Regions from separate parts of the Citrobacter amalonaticus genome, predicted to be linked through region 1. Evidence: predicted binding sites of a transcription regulator. Region 1 holds the regulator's gene; each other region holds the start of a gene.
The links. Region 1 encodes CRP, which controls carbon source genes, mostly activating them, when cyclic AMP is high. Its sites were predicted from a motif close to ATGTGANNNNNNTCACAT; they were not measured.
Positions count from the first base shown of each region.

Region 1 (3,143 bases):
GGATCCAGTAAGGCTTCGGCAGATGCAGCGCGGTTCCCATCAGACTGGCGATGCTGAGCATGACGCTGATCCGCCCGGCGCTACGTAGCGCCGGAGATTTCAGCGAGAGGTAGTTTTTCAACGCCGGCAGCAGCGGTAGCCGACGCTGCTTATCGGCCATCAGATCGCGGGCGTACAACGGGCGCTGGGTGCGAAGCACGCGGGCGATACGGCTGAAGTGCCAGTAACAGAACTGCCCGACGGGGTTATCCGGATGCTGATGAGCAATTTTTTCCAGCGCGCCAATCTGCTTTTGCATAGTGAACCGCGTCGGCAGCCGGTGATACAGAATGTCATCCGCCAGTACGCGCAGGCGAGCGGCGACCGTTTGCGCATTCCAGCGAATCACCTGTTCCGCGTGGCTGCGCTCGACCAGCTTTTGCACTTCTTCCGGCTGATGCAGACTGACGGAGATATGTTCCTGCAGATCCAGCGCTTCCTGAAAGGCGCGCAGCATCCGTTTATAGTCATTATTGTGATGTGCCGACAGCATGTGCATCTGCTGATAGCACTGAGTGATGAGGTCGACGGCTTTCTGCTGGCGCACCAGAAGCGGCGGCAGGGCTTTTTCCGGGTCGGTGTGCTGGGTCAACATGCTGTATTTGGCTTCGCAGTAATCCGCCAGTTCCCGGTATAACAGACTCAGCGACTCGCGCAGCGGCTGTTCGCGCCAGAGCCAAAACCAGAACCAGTTAAATAATCCATACCATAATGTGCCCAGCGCGTAGATCAGCAGCGGCTCCCAGACCGGCATATTTCCCGCGAGGCTCAGTGTGAAAATCGCCGCAATCAGCGAGGCCGGAAGCAAACGCGCGTGGAGGGAGCTCAATTCAGCGGTGACGCCGAGCGTGAGCGTCAGGCCGGTCAGGATCAGGGGTAACGGCACCGCCTGCGCCAGCAGCAGCTGCATGATCAGGCTACAGCCGGCAAACAGCGATGCACCGATAATCAGGCGTTTGAAAAAGCGTTTGTGCGGAGTATCAAGCCCGGCAATGTTGCAGCAGGCGGGAACCAGAGAGAAGAGCAGGCCCAGATGTAACTGCCCGATGATCAGGCCGACGGCCACGGGCAAACAGAGCACCAGCGTTTGACGTAGTGCATAGTTGATTTCTGGGTGATAAATCAGTCTGCGCCACATTGGCAAAACAAAAATGACGCACTACCGGGTAGCGCGTCATTTCCGATGAGATTAACGAGTGCCGTAAACGACGATCGTTTTACCGTGAGCGGAGATCAGGTTCTGATCTTCCAGCATCTTCAGAATACGACCAACGGTTTCGCGAGAGCAGCCAACGATCTGACCAATCTCCTGGCGAGTGATTTTGATCTGCATACCGTCCGGGTGAGTCATCGCATCAGGTTGTTTCGCCAGATTCAGCAGAGTCTGGGCGATACGACCGGTCACGTCGAGGAAGGCCAGGTTACCGACTTTCTCTGAAGTGACTTGCAGGCGGCGAGCCATTTGGGAAGAGAGGCGCATCAGAATATCCGGGTTCACCTGGATCAACTGACGGAATTTCTTGTAGGAAATTTCAGCCACTTCACACGCTGTTTTCGCTCGAACCCATGCGCTACGTTCCTGGCCTTCTTCAAACAGGCCCAGTTCGCCAATAAAATCACCCTGATTCAGATAAGAAAGGATCATTTCTTTCCCTTCCTCATCCTTAATCAACACTGCCACTGAGCCCTTAACGATGTAGTACAACGTTTCTGCTTTTTCACCCTGGTGAATCAGCGTGCTCTTGGACGGGTACTTATGAATGTGGCAATGAGACAAGAACCATTCAAGTGTCGGGTCTGTTTGCGGTTTGCCAAGCACCATGCGCGATTATCCTCTGTTATAAGCTGTCTCCAGAGCCAAAAAATGCCGCTGTCTCTGGGGTTGCAAAAATGTGCTTCCCGCGTCCTGGGAAGAGGCTGTCAAAAACAAACTGCAGCCTTTAATGTGAAGTCCTCTGCATACATGCAGTACATCAATGTATTACTGTAGCATCCTGACTGTTTTAGCATAGCTTTAGCCGTGTGTCTCCTGGTGTCTCGCTTCAGCATGACGGAGGTCGCCTTCCGTTGCGAGAATTGTTATGTACGCGTAATCTGTCAGGAAAATTGACGCACTGGAGTTAAAAAATATGCAAGCGCGTGTTAAATGGGTTGAGGGGTTAACCTTCCTGGGTGAGTCGGCTTCCGGACACCAGATTTTGATGGACGGTAACTCTGGCGATAAAGCGCCGAGCCCGATGGAAATGGTGCTGATGGCCGCGGGCGGCTGCAGCGCAATTGACGTGGTTTCTATCCTGCAAAAAGGCCGTCAGGATGTAACGAACTGCGAAGTGAAACTGACGTCGGAACGTCGCGAAGAGGCGCCACGCCTGTTCACCCACATCAATCTGCACTTTATTGTCACGGGAAATGACCTGAAGGATGCCGCTGTTTCGCGTGCGGTCGATCTGTCGGCGGAGAAGTACTGCTCTGTGGCGCTGATGCTGGGAAAAGCGGTCAACATTACCCATTCGTATGAAGTGATTGCGGCGTAATTTTTCATGTCGCTGGATGGCGGCCAGCGTCTGGTCCGGCCTACAGATTCCTGATTTGTAGGCCCGATAAGCGTAGAGCCATCGGGCACTTCCCATCGTTTATTCGATCTTCTTGCCTTCCATCAGTCGCTGTACCAGCGGCAACATGATGAGTTCCATTGCCAGCCCCATTTTGCCGCCAGGTACCACCAATGTATTGATGTGGGAAATGAATGAACCCTGCAGCATCGCCAGCAGCCAGGGGAAATCGATCCCTTCCAGATTACGGAAATGGATCACGACAAAGCTCTCATCCAGTGACGGGATGCCTTTGGCCGCGAACGGGTTTGAGGTATCTACGGTGGGAACGCGCTGGAAGTTGATGTGGGTGCGGGAGAACTGCGGCGTGATGTAGTTGATATAGTCGTCCATCGAACGCACCACCGAATCCATCACTGCTTCACGAGAATGGCCTCGTTCGCTGGTATCGCGGGTAAGCTTCTGGATCCACTCCAGGTTAACGATGGGGACCACGCCGACCAGTAGATCAACATGGCTTGCAACCTCATGCTGGGGCGTGACGACGCCGCC
Region 1 is NZ_CP014015.2:2,288,628-2,291,770, forward strand. It holds gene AL479_RS10945 (YccS/YhfK family putative transporter) at 1-1,177, opposite strand, end outside; gene crp (cAMP-activated global transcriptional regulator CRP) at 1,229-1,861, opposite strand; gene AL479_RS10965 (OsmC family protein) at 2,169-2,573, shown strand; gene AL479_RS10970 (phosphoribulokinase) at 2,673-3,143, opposite strand, start outside.

Region 2 (3,143 bases), 550 kb from region 1:
AAATCTGTTGCGTCATGATAAATCTCCTGTTCACAAAGTAAGCGATCCGTGTGTCTGTGATTGAGTATCCAGGAGAATGACGGCGTTAAACAGAAAAATAGTTTGGTGCTCAGTGACGAAAATTTTGCATACGCAAGGAAGGTCAGCGGCGGATGTGAAGGGGGTCATAGTGCGGCTGTCAGCGACAAAAATATTGATGCTGGATGCGAGTGTGAATAAAAAAATTGTCGCAAGAATGTGATGCAATACACTTAATGTTGGCAAGGATACCCCTGGCCTGCGCCAGGGGTATCACGTTATTTCTTACTTCCGTACTGCGCAAACCACGCCAGCATTCTTTGCCAGCCGTCTTTGGCGGATTCTTCGTGATAGCTCGAGCGGTAGTCGGCATTGAAGGCATGACCGGCATCGGGATAGACGACAATCTCCGTATTGGCGTTAGCGGCGCGTAAGGCCTGGCGCATGGTCTCCACGCTCTCCTGCGAAATACTGTTATCCTGCCCGCCGTACAGACCTAATACCGGGGCGTTCAGATCGGTCGCCACATCGACAGGGTGCTTCGGCGAATTCAACGACTTATCGCCAACCAGCTTCCCGTACCAGGCCACGGCGGCTTTCAGTTGCGGGTTATGCGCCGCGTACAGCCACGCAATACGTCCGCCCCAACAAAAGCCAGTGATCATCAGACGATGAACATCACCACCGTTGCGGGACGCCCAACTGGCGACGTGATCCAGATCGGCCAGAACCTGAGAATCCGGCACTTTCGCCACCAGACCGCTCAGTAGCGTGGGAATATCGGCGAAATCATTGGGATCGCCCTCGCGGAAGTAGAGTTCTGGCGCGATAGCCAGATATCCGTCCAGCGCCAGACGACGGCAGATGTCGCGGATATGTTCATGCACGCCAAAGATTTCCTGCACTACAATGACCACAGGCAGTGGGCCATCGCTCTTTTTCGGGCGTGCGTGAAACGCCGGCATATCGTCCCCCTGGGAAGGGATTGACGTAATACCCGCGACGATGGCGTCGTCCGGCGTATGAACTGAGGTAGAGGCAATAGGGGATGCTGCAGGTGCAAAACCGGTTTGTGGTGTTGATGTCATGGTATTCTCCGTACCCTTAGAAAAATAGCGCACTATTAACTATAGACAGCCTTTAACCATTCACACTGCCTCAAACGGCTCGCTTTTTGCGCAAAGAAAGAGAGAATCGGGCTATTAATGTGACATTAATCACTTTTTATCAGTAAATTTATGCAACTGAATTTCTCCATGGTGATGATTGTCACGAAAATATCTTAAGTCCTTCGGTAAAGTGTCTTTTTGCTTCTTCTGACATAAACCGAATCACAGAGGAGTTTTATATGTCCAGGTCTGACGTTTTTCATCTCGGCCTCACCAAGAACGATTTACAAGGGGCTACGCTGGCTATCGTCCCTGGCGATCCGGAACGTGTGGAAAAGATCGCCGCGCTGATGGAGAAGCCGGTTAAGCTGGCATCTCACCGTGAATTCACCACCTGGCGTGCAGAGCTGGACGGTAAAGCCGTCATCGTCTGCTCGACCGGTATCGGCGGCCCGTCTACCTCTATTGCGGTGGAAGAGTTAGCTCAGTTGGGCATTCGTACCTTCCTGCGTATTGGCACCACTGGCGCCATTCAGCCACACATCAATGTCGGCGATGTTCTGGTCACCACGGCGTCCGTTCGTCTGGATGGCGCGAGCCTGCACTTTGCTCCGATGGAGTACCCGGCAGTCGCTGATTTTGAATGCACCACCGCGCTGGTTGAAGCGGCAAAATCCATCGGCGCCACCACTCATGTGGGCGTAACCGCCTCTTCTGACACCTTCTACCCAGGCCAGGAACGTTACGACACCTTCTCTGGTCGTGTAGTACGTCGTTTCAAAGGTTCTATGGAAGAGTGGCAGTCAATGGGCGTGATGAACTACGAAATGGAGTCCGCCACGCTGCTGACCATGTGCGCAAGCCAGGGCCTGCGCGCCGGGATGGTTGCGGGCGTGATCGTCAACCGTACCCAGCAAGAGATCCCGAATGCTGAGACGATGAAACAAACCGAAAGCCATGCGGTGAAAATCGTGGTGGAAGCGGCACGTCGTCTCATCTAATTCTCTTCTCTTCCGTAAAAAGGCCGATGCGTTCGGCCTTTTGCTTTTACGCGATTATTTGCGTAGTGCCTCGCAGGAAAGTTCTTTAAAACTGGACGTTTATACAGCACAATTCTATTTTGTGCGGGTGATGTATGGCGTCGGGAGGCATTTTGGATATCTCAATCATCATTTATGCGGTTATTGCGCTGGTGGGCATTGCGCTTGGCTGGCTGATGGCCAGCTATCAGCATGCGCAACAGAAAGCCGAACAATTCGCTGAACGTGAAGAGATGGTGGCGGCATTAAGCGCAGCCAAACAACAGCTTGCCCAAAGTGAACACTGGCGCGATGAGTGTGAATTGCTCAATAACGAATTGCGTAGTCTGCGCAGTATTAACACCTCGCTGGAAGCGGATTTGCGTGAAGTGACCACGCGAATGGAAGCCACACAGCAGCATGCGGAAGATAAAATCCGCCAGATGATCAACAGCGAGCAGCGTCTGAGCGAACAGTTTGAAAATCTGGCAAACCGAATCTTTGAGCAAAGCAATCGCCGGGTTGATGAGCAAAACCGACAGAGCCTGAATGGTCTGCTGACGCCGCTGCGTGAACAACTGGACGGTTTCCGTCGCCAGGTTCAGGACAGCTTTGGTCAGGAAGCGCGCGAACGTCACACCCTGGCGCATGAAATTCGCAATCTCCAACAGCTTAATGCACAAATGGCCCAGGAAGCGGTCAACCTGACGCGTGCGCTAAAAGGCGATAACAAAACGCAGGGGAACTGGGGTGAAGTGGTGCTCACCCGCGTGCTGGAGGCCTCGGGGTTACGGGAAGGATACGAGTACGAAACGCAGGTCAGCCTCGAGAATGACGTCCGTTCCCGCATGCAGCCCGACGTAATTGTGCGTTTGCCGCAGGGAAAAGATGTGGTGATCGACGCCAAAATGACGCTGGTGGCCTATGAACGCTATTTTAATGCGGAAGACGATTACACCCGCGAAAGCGCGCTTCAGGAGCACATCGCTTCGGTGCG
Region 2 is NZ_CP014015.2:1,739,570-1,742,712, reverse strand. It holds gene AL479_RS08355 (cysteine hydrolase family protein) at 1-16, opposite strand, end outside; gene AL479_RS08350 (dienelactone hydrolase family protein) at 297-1,106, opposite strand; gene udp (uridine phosphorylase) at 1,367-2,128, shown strand; gene rmuC (DNA recombination protein RmuC) at 2,281-3,143, shown strand, end outside.
Region 2: udp (uridine phosphorylase) is a predicted target of CRP. The motif match lies at 1,224-1,241, and genes of this name have one in related genera.

Region 3 (3,143 bases), 2.0 Mb from region 1:
ATCCCGACCGCCGCCACGCCGCTGAGTGAAAGGCCAATCAGTGCGCGCATTATCAGAATGCCGTGCCAGCTGGTCATCATCGTCGAGAGCAACGTACAGCAGGAGGCGAGCAGCAACGCGGTCACCATCACCGGCTTGCGCCCGATAGCATCCGACAGCGGACCGGTAAACAGCAGGCCAACGGCTAACATTCCGGTAGAGATCGACAGTGAAATACTGCTGCTGGCGGGAGATACGCCAAACTCATGAGACAACACCGGCAGAATGGGCTGGACGCAGTACAGCAGGGCGAAAGTCGCCAGTCCGGCAGAAAAGAGCGCCAGCGTGACGCGCATAAAGGCAGAAGTACCGCGTTGAATAAACTGAACCGGCTGAGAAATGCGTTGGTCGTCAATATCGCTCGCCGTCGCGTCATTGACTGTAGTAGTACGACTCACTGGAAATCCTTGCGCAACAAACCCGTGTTTTGAGGGGACGGGCATAACCTTGTTGATTAGAGTAGGAAAATCTCATTATTCTGTCTAATATATTAATAGTCTCAAATGATACTTTTAAAATATGAATATTGAACTGCGTCACCTTCGCTACTTTGTTGCCGTGGCGGAAGAACTGCATTTCGGACGCGCCGCGGCTCGTCTGAATATTTCGCAGCCGCCGCTGAGCCAGCAAATACAGATGCTTGAGCAGCAGGTCGGCGCGCGCCTGCTCGCGCGAACAAACCGCAGCGTCGCCCTGACTGCCGCCGGCAAGCAATTTCTCGCCGACAGTCGACAGATCCTCGGGCTGGTCAACGATGCCGCCGCCCGTGCGCAGCGTCTGCATCACGGGGAAGCTGGAGAACTGCGTATCGGTTTTACCTCGTCGGCACCGTTTATCCGCGCGGTGTCGGATACCCTGTCGCTGTTCCGCCAGTCATACCCGGACATGCATTTGCAGACCCGCGAGATGAATACCCGCGAACAGCTGGCGCCGCTGAGCGAAGGGGCGCTGGATCTGGGCCTGATGCGCAATACCCCCTTGCCAGAGAGCTTGCATCATGAGGTGATTTTGCATGAACCGTTGATGGCGATGATCCCCAGGGTTTTTCCGCTCTCGCAAAAGCCGGTGGTGACGCTGGCTGAACTGGCGAAAGAGCCGTTTGTTTTCTTTGATCCGCACGTCGGAACCGGTCTTTACGACGATATCCTCGGCATGATGCGCCGTTACCAGTTGACACCGATGATTACTCAGGAGGTCGGTGAGGCGATGACGATCATTGGGCTGGTCGCTGCCGGCTTAGGGGTGTCGATCCTTCCGGCCTCATTTAAAAAAGTACAGCTCAATGAGATGTGTTGGGTACCGATTGCAGAAGAGGACGCCGTTTCAGAAATGTGGCTGGTCTGGTCGGCGCATCATGAGCCGAGTCAGGCGGCGCTACGTTTTCGTCAGCAGTTAGTTCAGGCCGTCAGGGGCGCTTAAATTAATTTAATAACGGCTGAAAATGTGCAGTTAATCACACGGCTAAGTAAAAAGTTGACGTTGTGTATTGAAGTGCTTCACCATAGCCCACAGATTATTTCGGAGCGCGAAAATAAAGGGAGTCAGAGGTGGTTGCTGATAGTCAGCCTGGGCACATCGATCAAATAAAGCAGACCAATGCGGGCGCCGTTTATCGCCTGATTGATCAGCTGGGACCGGTATCGCGTATTGATCTTTCGCGTCTTGCGCAACTGGCACCCGCCAGTATCACGAAGATAGTGCGTGAAATGCTTGAAGCGCATCTGGTCCAGGAACTGGAAATTAAAGAAGCCGGCAGTCGCGGACGCCCGGCGGTGGGGCTGGTGGTGGAAACCGAAGCCTGGCACTATCTGTCCCTTCGCATCAGCCGTGGAGAAATCTTTCTCGCCCTGCGCGATCTCAGCAGCAAGCTGGTCGTGGAAGACTGTCTTGAACTGCCGCTTAACGATGAAACGCCGCTGTTGGCGCGAATTGTCACGCTGGTCGATCAGTTTTTTATTCGTCATCAGCAGAAGCTCGAACGTCTGACCTCCATCGCCATTACCTTACCCGGCATTATCGATACCGAGAACGGGATCGTACATCGCATGCCGTTTTATGCCGATGTGAAAGAGATGCCGCTCGGCGATACGCTGGCGCAGCACACCGGCGTGCCGGTCTACATTCAGCATGATATCAGCGCCTGGACGATGGCAGAGGCGCTGTTTGGCGCATCCCGCGGCGCGCGCGATGTCATTCAGGTGGTTATCGATCATAACGTTGGCGCCGGGGTGATTACCGACGGTCATTTACTGCATGCGGGTAGCAGCAGCCTGGTGGAGATTGGCCACACACAGGTCGATCCTTACGGAAAACGCTGCTACTGCGGCAACCACGGCTGTCTGGAAACTATCGCCAGCGTGGAAAGCGTACTGGAGCTGGCGCAACTGCGACTGGCGCAATCTATGAGCTCTTCGCTTCACGGTCAGCCGTTGACGGTCGATTCGCTGTGTCAGGCGGCGCTACAGGGGGATTTGCTGGCAAAAGACATTATCAGCGGCGTGGGGACCCACGTTGGCCGTATCCTCGCCATTATGGTCAATTTGTTCAATCCGCAAAAAATCCTGATTGGATCGCCACTCAGTAAAGCCGCAGACGTGCTGTTTCCGGCGATTGCGGACAGCATCCGCCAGCAGGCGCTACCGGCCTACAGCAAAAATATGGTCGTTGAGAGCACACAGTTCTCTAATCAGGGGACAATGGCGGGAGCCGCGCTGGTAAAAGACGCGATGTATAATGGTTCTTTGTTGATTCGTCTATTACAGGGTTAACATTTTTTAACTGTTCTACCAAAAATTGCGCTAACTCAAGCTGATTCGACCTGGCATACCTTAGACTTTCTCCACTGTATTATTTTCCTGGCTTATATTTTCGAAGCATAACGGTGGAGTTGGTGATGCTGAAGCGTTTCTTTATTACAGGTACAGACACTTCTGTTGGGAAGACGGTTGTTTCCCGCGCATTGCTACAAGCGTTAGCGTCGGGGGGTAAAAGCGTTGCGGGATATAAACCGGTTGCGAAGGGCAGCAAAGAGACGCCCGAAGGGTTGCGTAACCGGGATGCGCTGGTGCTGCAAAGCGTGTCGACGCTGGAATTACCCTATGAGG
Region 3 is NZ_CP014015.2:4,251,512-4,254,654, forward strand. It holds gene AL479_RS20665 (MFS transporter) at 1-437, opposite strand, end outside; gene AL479_RS20670 (LysR family transcriptional regulator) at 559-1,458, shown strand; gene mlc (sugar metabolism global transcriptional regulator Mlc) at 1,587-2,807, shown strand; gene bioD (dethiobiotin synthase) at 2,933-3,143, shown strand, end outside.
Region 3: mlc (sugar metabolism global transcriptional regulator Mlc) is a predicted target of CRP. The motif match lies at 1,481-1,498, and genes of this name have one in related genera.

Region 4 (3,143 bases), 1.2 Mb from region 1:
CCTCTATTTGACGTTGGATGATTTTCAACAGGCGATGAGTACGACGGTTTTTTCTGCCGTTATTTTCTCTCTCTCCTCGATCAGAAAAGACCGACGGGTGGGGTTAATGAGTCTGACCAAACTGGCTGAAAATTATCCCGGCATGCGTCGTCTGGTGATTGCGGATGATGATGTTGAAGCGCGTTTAATCAGCGCACTGTCGCCCTTACCGCTGGATGGTGTACTGAGCAAAGCCGCCTCGCTCCCTGCGCTGCAGGAGGCGTTATTTACCATGTTAGGCGGCACGCGGCGGATCAGCGAAAGTAACAGCAATCTCTGGTATCTCAATCAGAGTCGCATGCTGAGCCCAACGGAGCGAGAAATTTTGCGCTTTATGTCCTGCGGCTATTCAATGCCGCAAATCGCGATAGAACTGGCGCGGAATATTAAAACCATTCGGGCGCACAAGTTTAACGTGATGTCGAAACTGGGCGTCAATTCTGACGCGGGTCTACTGCATGCGGCGGATATTTTGCTTTAACCGCCGCGAAAGTAATAAGGCGATTACTGGCACACATCAACCCAGGTGGCTGAAGTCAGTTCAGCCATACGCTCTGGCGCAATACGCACCGCGCTATGTGTAGCGCCAGCCGCCGGAAGGACTTCGGTGAACGAGCGTAAAGAGACATCACAATAAACAGGCAACGGGGTTTCCAGCCCGAATGGGCAAACCCCGCCAACGGGATGTCCTGTCGCATTGACAACCTCATCACTACTCAGCATACGCGCCTTGGCGCCGAAAGTGCTTTTGAGCTTTTTATTGTCCAGTCTTGCATCGCCTTTGGCGACGACCAGGATGATGACGTCCTTAACCTTCAGCGAAAGGGTCTTCGCTATCTGTCCGGGCTGGACGTTATGCGCTTTTGCCGCCAGCTCAACCGTCGCGGTGCTTTGATTTAATTCAATGATTTCAATATCCGGGGCATGCTCGGCTAAAAATTGCCGTACCGATTGCAGACTCATTCGATTCTCCTGACACCATTTCTACAGTCTTCAACGCTTCAGAAAACTGCTGGCGTAATTTGGCATAAGTCTTCCTGTACTGTAAATATTTTAATGTAACAAACCAGCAACATGGGCGATTTTTCGATCCTCTTCACATTCACGGAAACCGGTTACCGTAACCGGTTGCAGTCCGTGAAAGAGCGATTAATACTGGAGCTGTCACTTCCTCTGTATCACATAAAAAGAGCCACTTATGAAATCTACCAACCATGCAGTCTTTAATGTGATTTTCCGGTTTGTTGAAAACTATGTCAGCCCGATTGCCGGGCGCATTTCTTCACAGCGTCATGTTATGGCTATCCGTGACGGCTTTATCTCCGCGATGCCATTTATGATTGTCGGATCGTTTCTGTTGGTATTTGCCTATCCTCCGTTTTCACCCGATACCACCTGGGGCTTTGCCCGGACCTGGCTGGATCTGGCGAAGCAGTTTGAAGGGCAGATCCTGACGCCCTTTGATATGACCATGGGGATCATGTCGATCTACATCTGTGCCGCCATTGCCTATAACCTTGGCAAACATTACGTCAAGTCTCATCAGTTGGATCCGTTCATGTGTGCCATGCTCTCTATCATGGCGTTCCTACTGGTCGCCGCGCCTAAAACAAAAGGCACTCTGCCTGTGGACAGCCTCGGCGGGACAGGGATTTTTACGGCGATTCTGGTGGCGATTTACTGCGTAGAAATGATGCGCTTTCTGAAGGCGCATAACATCGGTATTCGTTTACCCGATCAGGTCCCGCCGATGATCAAAAACTCATTCGATCTGCTGATCCCGGTGCTGGTGGTGGTGCTGACATTGTACCCACTCAGCCTGCTGATTCAGGCACAGTTCGACATGCTCATCCCGCAAGCCATTATGGCTATCTTCAAACCACTGGTATCCGCTGCCGACTCTCTGCCAGCGATTTTACTGGCGGTACTGATTGGTCATCTGTTGTGGTTTGCCGGTATTCATGGTGCGGCGATCGTCTCCGGGATGCTGCAAATGTTCTGGCTGACCAATCTTGGTATGAACCAGACTGCGCTGGCGCAGGGGGCTCCGTTACCGCATATTTTTATGGAGGCATTCTGGACGTTCTTCATCGTGATTGGCGGGTCGGGTGCGACGATGGGACTGGTGATTTGCTATCTGCGCAGTCGTTCCGTGCATCTGCGTTCAATAGGCCGGCTGAGCGTGGTACCCAGTATCTTTAACATTAACGAACCGGTGATTTTCGGTACGCCGATTGTTATGAACCCGGTGTTCTTTATTCCTTTCCTGTTGGCGCCGATGGTGAACGCCGTGCTGGCATGGGCGGCGATGAAACTGGATCTGATTGGTCGCGTGATTTCGGTTGTGCCGTGGACTGCGCCAGCGCCAGTCGGAGCTGCGTGGGCATTAGGCTGGGATTATCGTGCTGCCATTCTGGTGGTTCTTCTGGCAATAGTTTCAGCCGTCATCTACTTCCCGTTCTTTAAAGTGTACGAGAAGCAACTGCTGGAACAAGAGGCGGAAGAGGCACAACGTTCAGACGCGGAAAACGAGCAGATTGCGTAGTCGTCATCAGGGGGCGAACGCTCCCTGATTACTTCAGCGTACAGTCACCGCACTGCTGAACGTCCGGCAGACGATAACGCTGGCAGCATGTTCTGCGTACCAGAATGCCTTCACGAGGGACGACCGTGCGCCAGAGTGGGTTGTCAGCCCCGCAGGACAACTGCTTTTCAAAGAAGCAGGCCTGGCGCAGCGTATTCAACAATGTTTCGCCCAGCAGCGGTTTCATTTCAGTGAGATACCAGTTAATCAGATAACCGGTATTGCTCCAGATAAGTTTGCCGTTGATCTCTCCGGTCGCCTCAAGCGCCTGGATGACCGGAGTCAGCGCCTGCTTAACCAGCGTTTCCATGCGTGCCTGCGGGGATTGTGCTGTCGCCAGTTGATCCTGATGTACGTCGATCCAGAAGCAGGCAGCACGTCCGGTTTCGTGAAACTCAACGTGGATATGTTCGGGCGAGACATCAATAGCCGTTTCCTGCGTGAGCAGGGCAAGCATCAGCGGAGGTACCATCAGACCGATGTACCACTGCGCCCACAGCGAGATTAGCGGCTTATTTTC
Region 4 is NZ_CP014015.2:1,075,465-1,078,607, reverse strand. It holds gene bglJ (DNA-binding transcriptional activator BglJ) at 1-520, shown strand, start outside; gene AL479_RS05175 (YbaK/EbsC family protein) at 544-1,002, opposite strand; gene AL479_RS05170 (PTS sugar transporter subunit IIC) at 1,238-2,584, shown strand; gene fhuF (siderophore-iron reductase FhuF) at 2,613-3,143, opposite strand, start outside.
Region 4: AL479_RS05170 (PTS sugar transporter subunit IIC) is a predicted target of CRP. The motif match lies at 1,124-1,141, and genes of this name have one in related genera.